2 regions of the Roseibium sp. AWQ4_254 genome follow, and region 2 is predicted to be linked to the other one. Evidence: predicted binding sites of a transcription regulator. Region 2 holds the regulator's gene; the other holds the start of a gene.

Region 1 (4,966 bases), on a different contig from region 2:
AAAGTCCTGTCTCTCCCGGGCCTCCCGGTTATCACCCGCTGTCTGCAAGGGGGCCGGAATATCGCCTGAAATGGCCTCGCCCAGGTCGTGGATCAGGGCCAGTTTCAACAGCTTCAGAAAGTCGATCCCCGCCAGCTCCTTTTCAAAAAGAACCAGCATCAGAGCCAGCCGCCAGCTGTGTTCCGCACTGCTTTCCGGACGGCCGGATCTGGACTGGCCGGAGCGCAATGTGTCCTTCAGCCGCTCAGCTTCCTGCAAAAAGGCTAGAATACCGGTAAGCCTGGAGGGGGCAATTGTTCCGGCTTCCGGGGTGTCGGGCGGAGATATTTCGGGTGTGGTGCTCATGGACCGATGGTAGCGCCGCAGACCGTTTCAGGCGAGCAGCCATCTGGTCGGAAGCCTGAATAAATTATGCGTCTGGAGAGCGTTCGTCCCGCACAAGCCGGACACAGCCACCATCTGACAGTACCAGGCGGGAAATGCGCAGGCAGCTTTCGGGAATCGTCAGTTCCTGAAATTCCGCCCGTTCGGTCCGGTAGACAATGTCCGGGCTGTCCGGCTCGAACCAGCCCAGGTCCTGCAATTGGTGCTCTGCGGCCCGGATACCTTCAGAGGCAAAGCGCCACAGAGGTTTGCCCAGAAGATCCGGAACACCCACATGCCACTGCGCGGCGCGGGCAGGCGAGGCCGCCAGCAGCCTGTGGGTGAGGTCACAGACCAGATGCACTGGCGATGAAGACTTGGTCACAAGGTCGAGCAGTGCCCGGTCCGATGCGCTTTGTGGCCGGGCGCGCAAGAGCCAGGCGATTTTCGCAGCACAGTTCTGATCCGGAGCCCCATGCCCGCTTTCCCATCTTGAAATCCGGCTTTGAGATACGCCGAGTTCGGCGGCCAGCACTTGCTGCTTGACGCAGTTCAGCACCCGCCACCTGCGCAAGGACGGGCCGAGACTGGCGGGTAGAACAGCACACTCGGTGATCATGACGGCAGATTATAGCGTGTCGCGATAAAGCGGTTTTGCCTTTCGCTGCCTGAAATCAGTAATTTCAACGCAAAAGACAAAACGGTTTGAAACCATTTGAACACGACACGCACCAGATCAACCACAGTGAAACCGGAGCCGGTTGTGCAAGGGAAAGATGCGGAGTGCCGGGAGCACGGCTTATTTGAACGCCCGGCTGGACACTTGAATGGAATTGCCATCCGGGTCCTTGGCATTGGCAAAGACATATCCATCAGCCTTGTGTAAAGACCCGAAGGTCAGCCCGTTCTGTCCGGCTGTCTCGCAAAAGGCTGCGACATCGCAGACGTCGAAGACGAGCTTGACAGCAGTTTGCCCAAGTTTCTGTGATTTGGCAGCCTTGTGCAGCAACAGTCGCGCACCGCCCCCGGGCGGGGGAACCAGTTCCGTCAGCCGGTCTTCCGGATCAGACTGCCTCTCGTAGCCAAAATGCCGGCAATAAAAGGCGACACTCAGATCCGGGTCACGTACATAAAGGATCAGGCGGGTGAGGGGAGCCATCGGCTGAACACTCCGGCGAGAGGGAGCCGGTAAAACAGACAGCCGGCTCGGGGGCCGTCTGCTACCGGTATTTTTCGATAAAAGCATCAATCGTCAGGTTGCGGAAGTCCGGCAGGCGTTCTTTCAGATGATCGTGGCTCCAGTCCCACCAGCAGATTTCCATAAGGGCCTCTTCCTGGGCTTCGCTGAAGCGGCGCTTGATCGGCTTGGCGGCGACCCCGCCGACCACAGTATAGGGCGCCACATCCTTGGAGACGACCGCCCCGGCCGCAACAATTGCCCCGGTGCCGATGGTGACACCGGCCAGCACCGTCACATTGTGCCCGATCCACACATCATGACCGAGGGTTACCCAGTCATCCTTGCGCCACTGGAAGAAGTCCGCGTCGTCTTCGCCCAGGCCATAGGCCGCCGCCCGGTAGGTGAAATGGTGCTGTGAGGCGCGCCAGGTGGCGTGGTTGCCGGGATTGAGGCGCACCCGGCGGGCAATGGAGCAGAATTTGCCGATGGTGCTCCAGACCACGTCCCCCTCCTGAACGATATAGGAATAATTGCCCATCTGGCTTTCGCGCATCTGGGTGTGGGCTCCGACTTCTGTCCAGGCCCCGATCTCGCAATTGAGCACCTTGGCGTCCGGGTGAATCGTCGGGGCTTCGGAGAGGGCCTGTTTTTGCGTGGGGGCGGACATCGGGACTCCATCTGGATTTTTGGGGGAGGGACTTGAACCGGGACCGGGTTTTAGCCTGCGGGCGGGTGGTCTGGGTGACGGTTTGATGACGTTTTTGTAACGCTGCGGCACTCCTTTTGCGGGAGTGGTGTCAACGCCAAAACTCTTGAATGTAATGCTCTGGAAATTTTTCCAGATGCGGTGCCTGAATTTCAGGCAAGTCCGGCACCGGATGTGACACCGTAAAAAGGTTGTCAACGCGACGTTCTTCCGCTGTCTTCGCACGGTCCGCTAAAGATCAAGCTCAAGATGTCACCGAAGTGACATAAATCTTTGACCTTAAAGTCAAAAACCTGTCATGCAATTGTAATCCTGAAATGGCTCTTGTCGCCCTGCATTTCAACATTCATGGGGCAGGGCTCGCGTGATTCAGTTTCAGGATGTGACCAAGACCTTCGGGGCCCGGACTGCGGTGCACAAGGTGAGTTTCACCATCGACCAGCCGCAGATGGTGGGCATCATTGGCCGCTCTGGTGCGGGCAAGTCCACCCTCTTGCGCATGATCAACCGGCTCACCCCGGCCACATCCGGGCAGATCCTCTTTGAGGGGCGGGACATTTTGAGCCTGAAAGGCGGGATGATGCGCCGCTGGCAGCGCGACTGCGCCATGGTTTTCCAGCAGTTCAATCTGGTGCCCCGGCTCGACGTGGTCACCAATGTGATGCTCGGCCGGTTGAACATGCACGGAACGCTTCCCTCCCTGTTGAAACTGTTTTCCCGGGAAGAGCGGGCGCTGGCGCTGATCAATCTGGACCGTCTCGGCATTGCCCAGGAAGCGACCAAACGGGCCGAGGAACTGTCCGGCGGCCAGCAGCAACGCGTGGCGATTGCCCGGGCGCTGATGCAGGACCCGCATATGATCCTGGCCGATGAGCCGATTGCCTCGCTCGATCCCATGAATGCGAAGATTGTCATGGACGCGCTGCGCGAAATCCATGAGCGCGACAACAAGGTGGTGATCTGCAACCTGCACACGCTCGACACGGCGCGCACCTATTGCGACCGGGTCATCGGCATGCGCGACGGGCACATGGTGTTCGATGGCCCGCCGGAAGAGCTGACCACTGATGCGGCCCGCGAAATCTACGGGGCCGACGAAAGTTTCAACGAGGCCGCGACCTCAACTGCAATCGACGCCGGCGGGACCGGCGCAACGCAATCCGCCGGAGCGATGACCCCGGCGGCCGCAACGGTTTGATCCGCTTGCTCATCCTCTCAAATGTCATCCGAAACAGACCCTCTTGGAGTGTCAATTCATGAAGATCTTTTCCAAAATCGTTGCGGCTGCCGCCGTCAGCGTGTTCGCCCTGAACGCCGTCAATGTGTCCGTTGCCAACGCCGCAGACATCGAGGAATTCCGTATCGGTATCCTGGGCGGTGAAAACGAGGCGGACCGCCTGCGCAGCAACGAGTGCCTGGCCAAGCGTTTTGAAAAACTGCTCGGTGTTCCGGTCAAACTGTTCCCGGCTGCTGATTATGCCGGCACGCTGGAAGGCCTGAAGGGCGGCAACCTGGACTATGCCGAGCTGGGCGCGTCCGGCTATTCATCTCTTTACCTGGCCGACCCGAACCTGGTCGAGCCGATCGTGACCACCGAGCAGGTTGACGGGTCCACCGGCTACCACTCCATCATGGTCGCCCTTGCCGACAGCAACATCGAAAGCCTCGATGACATGAAAGGCAAGAAGCTGGGCTATGCCGATCCGAATTCCACGTCCGGTTACCTGGTTCCGTCCGTGTCCTTCGAAAAAATGGGCATTGACCCGGACACCTATTTCAGCTCCACACAGTTCTCCGGTGGCCACGAGCAGAACGTCCTGGCTGTCCTGAACGGTGACGTGGACGGTGGCGTGACCTGGTCTTCCGGTGTGGGCGACTGGGACGAAGGCTTTTCCTCCGGCAACCTTCGCAAAATGGTCGACAAAGGCATGCTCGACATGTCCCAGATCCGTGAAATCTGGCGCTCGCCGCTGATCCCGAACGGCCCGATCGTGCTGCGTTCCTCCCTGCCGCAAGACGTCAAGGACAAGATCAAGGCGTCCATGCTCTCCTTCGACAAGGACGATCCTGAGTGCATGTACAATGTCGCTGCCGGTGAAATCAAACAGTATGTCGAAGTCAAGCCTGGCTTCTACGACACCATCATTGCCGCTCGTAAGGCAAAGATCGAAAACAAGAAGAACTAATTTCTTCTTTTGAGAAAGGGGCGGCCCGGAGCCGCCCCTTTTACCTGCCTTGAGCCGCTGAGGCGCTCCACAGCCTCGCGCAAAGCCGCTCCAACCGGCTGAAAAGGACCCGCTGTGACCGCACACTCCCTCTTGTCCGACCATCCCCAACTGCAGACCATCGATGAGGCCTGTGGCAAGATGGCCCGGAGCCGAAATCTCTATACGGCCCTTCTGATTGGTGTCTGTGTGATCATCATCATCGGCGGCCTCATGGTTGCAGATGAGGCCAATTCCGGGAGCTTCTCCAACGGTCTGGCGAGCTTTTTCGACTATCCCCGGGATCTGCTGGTCGACACATTCGATGCAGGATGGTCCTGGTTCGGCCTTCTGGCCCATTATTTCCCGTATCTGGTCGAGACCGTGAACATCGCGATCCTGGCGACACTGATCGGCTTTGTTCTGGGCGGCACCCTGAGCTTTGTGGCCAGCCGCAATCTGGTCTCCAACCGATTTGTCGTGTTCTGGATGCGGCGCCTGATGGACGTGACC
Region 2 (4,966 bases):
GCCGCTTCGTCCCGGGTGGATGGCTATATCAATGGCCGGATCACGCGCGACAACATGACCGACAGCCGGTTCCTGAAGTCGTCGGATCTGGACATTGTTGACCATCTGGTCGATGCGGGCGTCCTCAAGAGCGTCTTCAACTGGCAGTTCGTGACCGGTGCGGATGCCGGGGTGGACAATCCGGGTGCTGCTGGCATTGGGGCGTCCGTGGTCGGTTCCTTCTTTATGATGCTGGTCGTGCTGTTCCTGTCCCTGCCCATCGGCGTTGCCGCCTCCATCTATCTGGAAGAGTTTGCACCGCAGAACCGGTTCACCGATCTGATCGAGGTGAATATTTCCAACCTGGCTGCCGTGCCGTCCATCGTGTTCGGCATTCTGGGCCTGGCCGTGTTCATCCAGTTCATGCATCTGCCGCAATCGGCCCCGCTGGTCGGTGGGCTGGTGCTGACGCTGATGACCCTGCCGACCATCATCATCTCCACACGGGCGTCCTTGAAAGCGGTGCCGCCGAGCATCCGGGATGCGGCGCTGGGCGTCGGAGCGTCCAAGATGCAGGCCATCTTCCACCATGTGCTGCCACTGGCCATGCCGGGCATTTTGACCGGCACCATCATTGGTCTGGCCCAGGCTCTTGGGGAGACCGCGCCGCTGCTGCTGATCGGGATGGTCGGCTTTGTGGCCCGTGGGTATCCGGACGGGCTCGTCTCCGGCTTCATGGACCCGAACTCCGCCATGCCGGCCCAGATCTACACCTGGGCGGCCCGGGCCGACTATGCCTTTTACGAGAAGGCCTGGGGCGGGATTATTGTGCTCCTGATTTTCCTTCTTTCCATGAACATTCTCGCAATCATCCTGCGCCGCAGGTTTGAGCGCCGCTGGTAAGGATTGATCCGATGAACGAGATGCCGACGATTGAACAGGCGAAAGAGATGACCGACAGCAAGATTTCCGCCAACAAGGTCCAGGTCTATTACGGCGACACCCATGCCATCAAAGACGTGGATATTGAAATCCAGCCGCGTTCCGTTACGGCCTTCATTGGCCCGTCCGGCTGTGGCAAGTCGACCTTCCTGCGCACCTTGAATCGCATGAACGACACCATAGATATCTGTCGTGTCGAAGGCTCCATCAAGATTGACGGCGAAGACATTTACGATCCGAAGGTCGATCCGGTGCAGCTGCGGGCCAAGGTGGGCATGGTGTTCCAGAAGCCGAACCCGTTCCCGAAGTCGATTTACGACAATATTGCCTATGGTCCGCGGATCCACGGCCTGTCCCGCAACAAGGCGGAACTGGACGATATCGTGGCCTCGAGCCTTCAGAAGGCCGGCCTTTGGGAAGAAGTCAAGAACCGGCTGGATGAGCCGGGAACAGGCATGTCCGGCGGACAGCAGCAGCGTCTGTGCATTGCGCGCGCAATTGCCGTCAGCCCGGAAGTGATCCTGATGGATGAACCATGTTCGGCACTTGATCCCATTGCTACGGCAAAGGTTGAGGAACTGATCGACGAGCTGCGCGAAAACTACACGATCGTGATCGTGACCCACTCCATGCAGCAGGCGGCCCGTGTCTCTCAGCGCACCGCGTTTTTCCACCTGGGAATTCTGGTTGAGGAAGGTCAGACAGAAGACATCTTTACCAACCCACAGGACAAACGCACGCAGGATTACATCACCGGACGCTTTGGCTAAGCGTATTTGCGAAATCTGAAGGGGACACAGGATGTCTGAACATACAGTCTCGGCTTATGACGAGGAACTGACTGCCATGGCCGGCAAAGTCGCCGAGATGGGCGGCCTTGCAGAACGGGCGTTCGCGGATGCGGTGCATGCGCTGGTCAACCAGGATCTTGATCTGGCCAAGGCTACCATTTCCGGCGATGAACGCCTGGATGGGTTGCATCAGGACGTGGAGATGAAGCTGATCGAGATGATCGCCCGCCGCCAGCCCATGGGGCAGGACCTGCGCGAGATCACTGCCGCCAGCCGCATCGCCAATGACCTGGAGCGGGTGGGCGACCTGGCCAAGAACGTGGCCAAGCGTGTGATTGCCATCGATAGCAATCTCCAGTCCAAAAAGCTGGCCATCGGGGTCGAGCACATGACCGAGCTGGCCCTGTCCCAGCTCAAGCAGGTGCTTGACGCCTATACGCGGCGCGATGCCGAGGCGGCGCGCCGGGTGCAGGAAGGGGACGCGGAAGTCGACGCGATCTATACTTCCCTTTTCCGGGAATTGCTCACCTACATGATGGAAGACCCGCGGGTGATCACCCAATGTGTCCATTTGCTGTTCTGCGCCAAGAACATCGAGCGGATCGGGGATCACGCGACCAATATTGCGGAGAATGTCTTCTTCATGGTCACAGGCGAGCGTCTGCCGGAAGAGCGGGAAAAGCTCGACGAAACGACCAGCGCATAAACCTCTGCAAAAAACAGTGCGCAATTTCCGGCCGGCGCCTGGGCGCCGGCCGCCTAGACGGAGCAAGAACGAATGCCGAAGGTCCTCATCGTTGAAGACGAAGAACCGCTCAGCCTTCTCTTGAGATACAATCTGGAAGCGGAAGGATATCAGGTGGATTCCTGTGTCCGGGGCGATGAGGCGGAAATCCGCCTGCGGGAAAGCCTGCCGGATCTGCTGCTTCTGGACTGGATGCTGCCGGGCCTGTCCGGCATTGAACTGTGCCGCCGCCTACGCACCCGCGAGGACACCGAGCGCCTGCCGGTTATCATGCTGACGGCGCGGGGCGAGGAAGCGGAGCGGATCCGCGGCCTGTCGACCGGGGCAGATGACTATGTGGTCAAGCCGTTCTCCGTGCCGGAGCTGATGGCGCGGGTCCGTGCGATCCTGCGCCGGGCCAGCCCGGAAGTGGTCTCCACGATGTTGCGTTCCGGCGATATTGAACTGGACCGGGAAACCCACCGGGTCCGGCGCAATACCAAGGAAATCCACCTGGGCCCGACCGAGTTCCGCCTGCTGGAGTTCCTGATGACGTCGCCTGGGCGGGTGTTTTCCCGCGAGCAGCTTCTGGACGGTGTCTGGGGTCATGATGTCTATGTGGACGAGCGCACGGTTGATGTGCATGTGGGCCGTCTGCGCAAAGCCCTCAACAGGGGCAAGGCCAAGGACCCGATCCGCACGGTCCGCGGCGCGGGCTACGCCTTCAACGATCAGTTTTCAGCCGTCGGCTGATATCAACCTCACCAAACAGGACCCTATTCGACCGTGACATGAGAGCGTTCCGCAAGGAACGGGTCACAGGGTGATGTGCGGCTTCGTCCAAGACGCGCGACACGGCGGAACGCTCTCGTGTCGTAGCTTAAGGTGGCTCCTACCAACCTCAATAGATAGGAACCGATCTGACCGTGTTTGGGGACTGTTCGTCAAGGAGCAGGTTGCAGGGCGATATGGTTTATCGTTCAAAACTTGGGACGCAGCTGAACAGTCCTCAAACGCGGCCTCGGTGGCCTGCTCCGGCCCGCCGGACTGCGTTGCGCCGCTTGAACGGCCAACCAGGCCGTCCTGCGTGCCTCTCCTTGCCGGTGAACTTGCCCCCTCCAATAGGGACCTTTTGGGTGAGGTTGGCATGGGGCCTGGTAGGTGCTGGAAAATAAAAGCACGCTTCAAACTGAAAAGCCCGCCAAAATAGCGGGCTTTTCTCGTTTGAAAGAAGGTGGGGCGTCAGCCGGCCTTCGCAATCACTTTGCGGTCGCGGCGGCGGTCGGCGACCGGCTGGTAGGCGATCTTGCAGTGATGGGTGCAATAGGGAACACCGGCTTCGGACTGGCGGCCGCAGAAGTAGAAGTCGTCCGTCGCCGGGTCGCCGATCGGCCATTTGCAGGTGCGCTCGGTCAGCGTCAGGATCGTGGCACGCTGGGAAATCGGCACCACCAGTTCGGCCACCGGCTCTGGCTTGATCTCTGCAACGGGCGCAGGGGCTGTATCCGCCTTGAGCGCCGTCGCCCCAATTGTTTGCGGCGGCTGCTGGGCCGGCTTCTTCGGAGCTGAGCTGGTGTTGGTGTTGCTGGCGGTTGCAGAGCGCGGCCGACGGGGCTTGGTGCTTGCGCTTGAGGTCTTTGCCCGCCCGGACAGGCCAAGCCGGTGAACCTTGCCGATCACGGCATTCCGGGTGACGCCTCCAAGCTCGCCAGCGATCTGGCTTGCGCTCAAGCCGTCACCCCAAAGTTTCTTGAGGAGTTCAACCCGTTCGTTTGTCCAACTCATTGCCCGCACCTTTTATTGCGGCCTCTGCGGCCATTAACCCCGTATTAAGCATGCTGGTGCATGCCTAAGTGTGGCATATCTAGTATCTTCGAGTGATTTGCCTTACGAGATGTCGTGTCTGATTGGTCACAGATTACAATAACGTTAATTTGTGAGGCAACCATTGGGCCCAAACCAGTTGGGGATGAAGGGACTTTTCCCCAAGTATGGCGAGGGTATTGAGAATTTTACGAATTCTGTTCCGGTGACTCTACGTATGCGGCCTGGCCGCAGGCCCATTGACAGATAATGGGGCGGCCAGTGTATAACGGAACCGCAACGTGCCGCCTCTCAGGGGCGGCACGTTGCGTTTTGGCCTTGTGCAGGTCTGACGGTGTGCGCGTGCACCGCAGCCAGCCTGCCGGAGCTGAAATCCCTGAAAACCGCCAGTCCCTGCCACACTCGACAGCGCGGGGACGGCCATGGAGTTGAATGAGGTTATGTCCGCGACCGCACTGTTTGGGAATTACGCAAGATCATCCCTGAGCTTTGATCACGGGGAAGGTGTCTGGCTGGTGACCAAGGACGGCCGACGATACCTCGATTGCGGGTCCGGCATCGCTGTGAATTCCTGCGGCCACAGTCACCCGCATCTGGTCAAGGCGCTTCAGGAACAGGCGGCGAAGCTCTGGCACATTTCCAACCTGCACCAGATGCCCGAGGGGGAACGGCTGGCGCAGCGGCTGGCGGATGCCTCCTTTGCCGA

The links. Region 2 encodes PhoB, which activates phosphate uptake and scavenging genes when phosphate is short. Its sites were predicted from a motif close to TGTCATNNANCTGTCAT; they were not measured.
Region 1: the regulator PhoB is predicted to act here: its motif matches at 2,285-2,301, upstream of ACXAIC_RS11815 (DapH/DapD/GlmU-related protein).

The regions. Positions count from the first base shown of each region.
Region 1 covers NZ_JBSWYH010000013.1:61,978-66,943, forward strand. Annotated here, with positions in the region: gene ACXAIC_RS11800 (HD domain-containing protein) at 1-345, opposite strand, end outside; gene ACXAIC_RS11805 (helix-turn-helix domain-containing protein) at 410-982, opposite strand; gene ACXAIC_RS11810 (VOC family protein) at 1,163-1,522, opposite strand; gene ACXAIC_RS11815 (DapH/DapD/GlmU-related protein) at 1,584-2,210, opposite strand; gene phnC (phosphonate ABC transporter ATP-binding protein) at 2,614-3,447, shown strand; gene phnD (phosphonate ABC transporter substrate-binding protein) at 3,506-4,435, shown strand; gene phnE (phosphonate ABC transporter, permease protein PhnE) at 4,550-4,966, shown strand, end outside.
Region 2 covers NZ_JBSWYH010000026.1:54,218-59,183, forward strand. Annotated here, with positions in the region: gene pstA (phosphate ABC transporter permease PstA) at 1-882, shown strand, start outside; gene pstB (phosphate ABC transporter ATP-binding protein PstB) at 894-1,691, shown strand; gene phoU (phosphate signaling complex protein PhoU) at 1,723-2,418, shown strand; gene phoB (phosphate regulon transcriptional regulator PhoB) at 2,491-3,189, shown strand; gene ACXAIC_RS19000 (GcrA family cell cycle regulator) at 3,679-4,221, opposite strand; gene ACXAIC_RS19005 (acetylornithine transaminase) at 4,701-4,966, shown strand, end outside.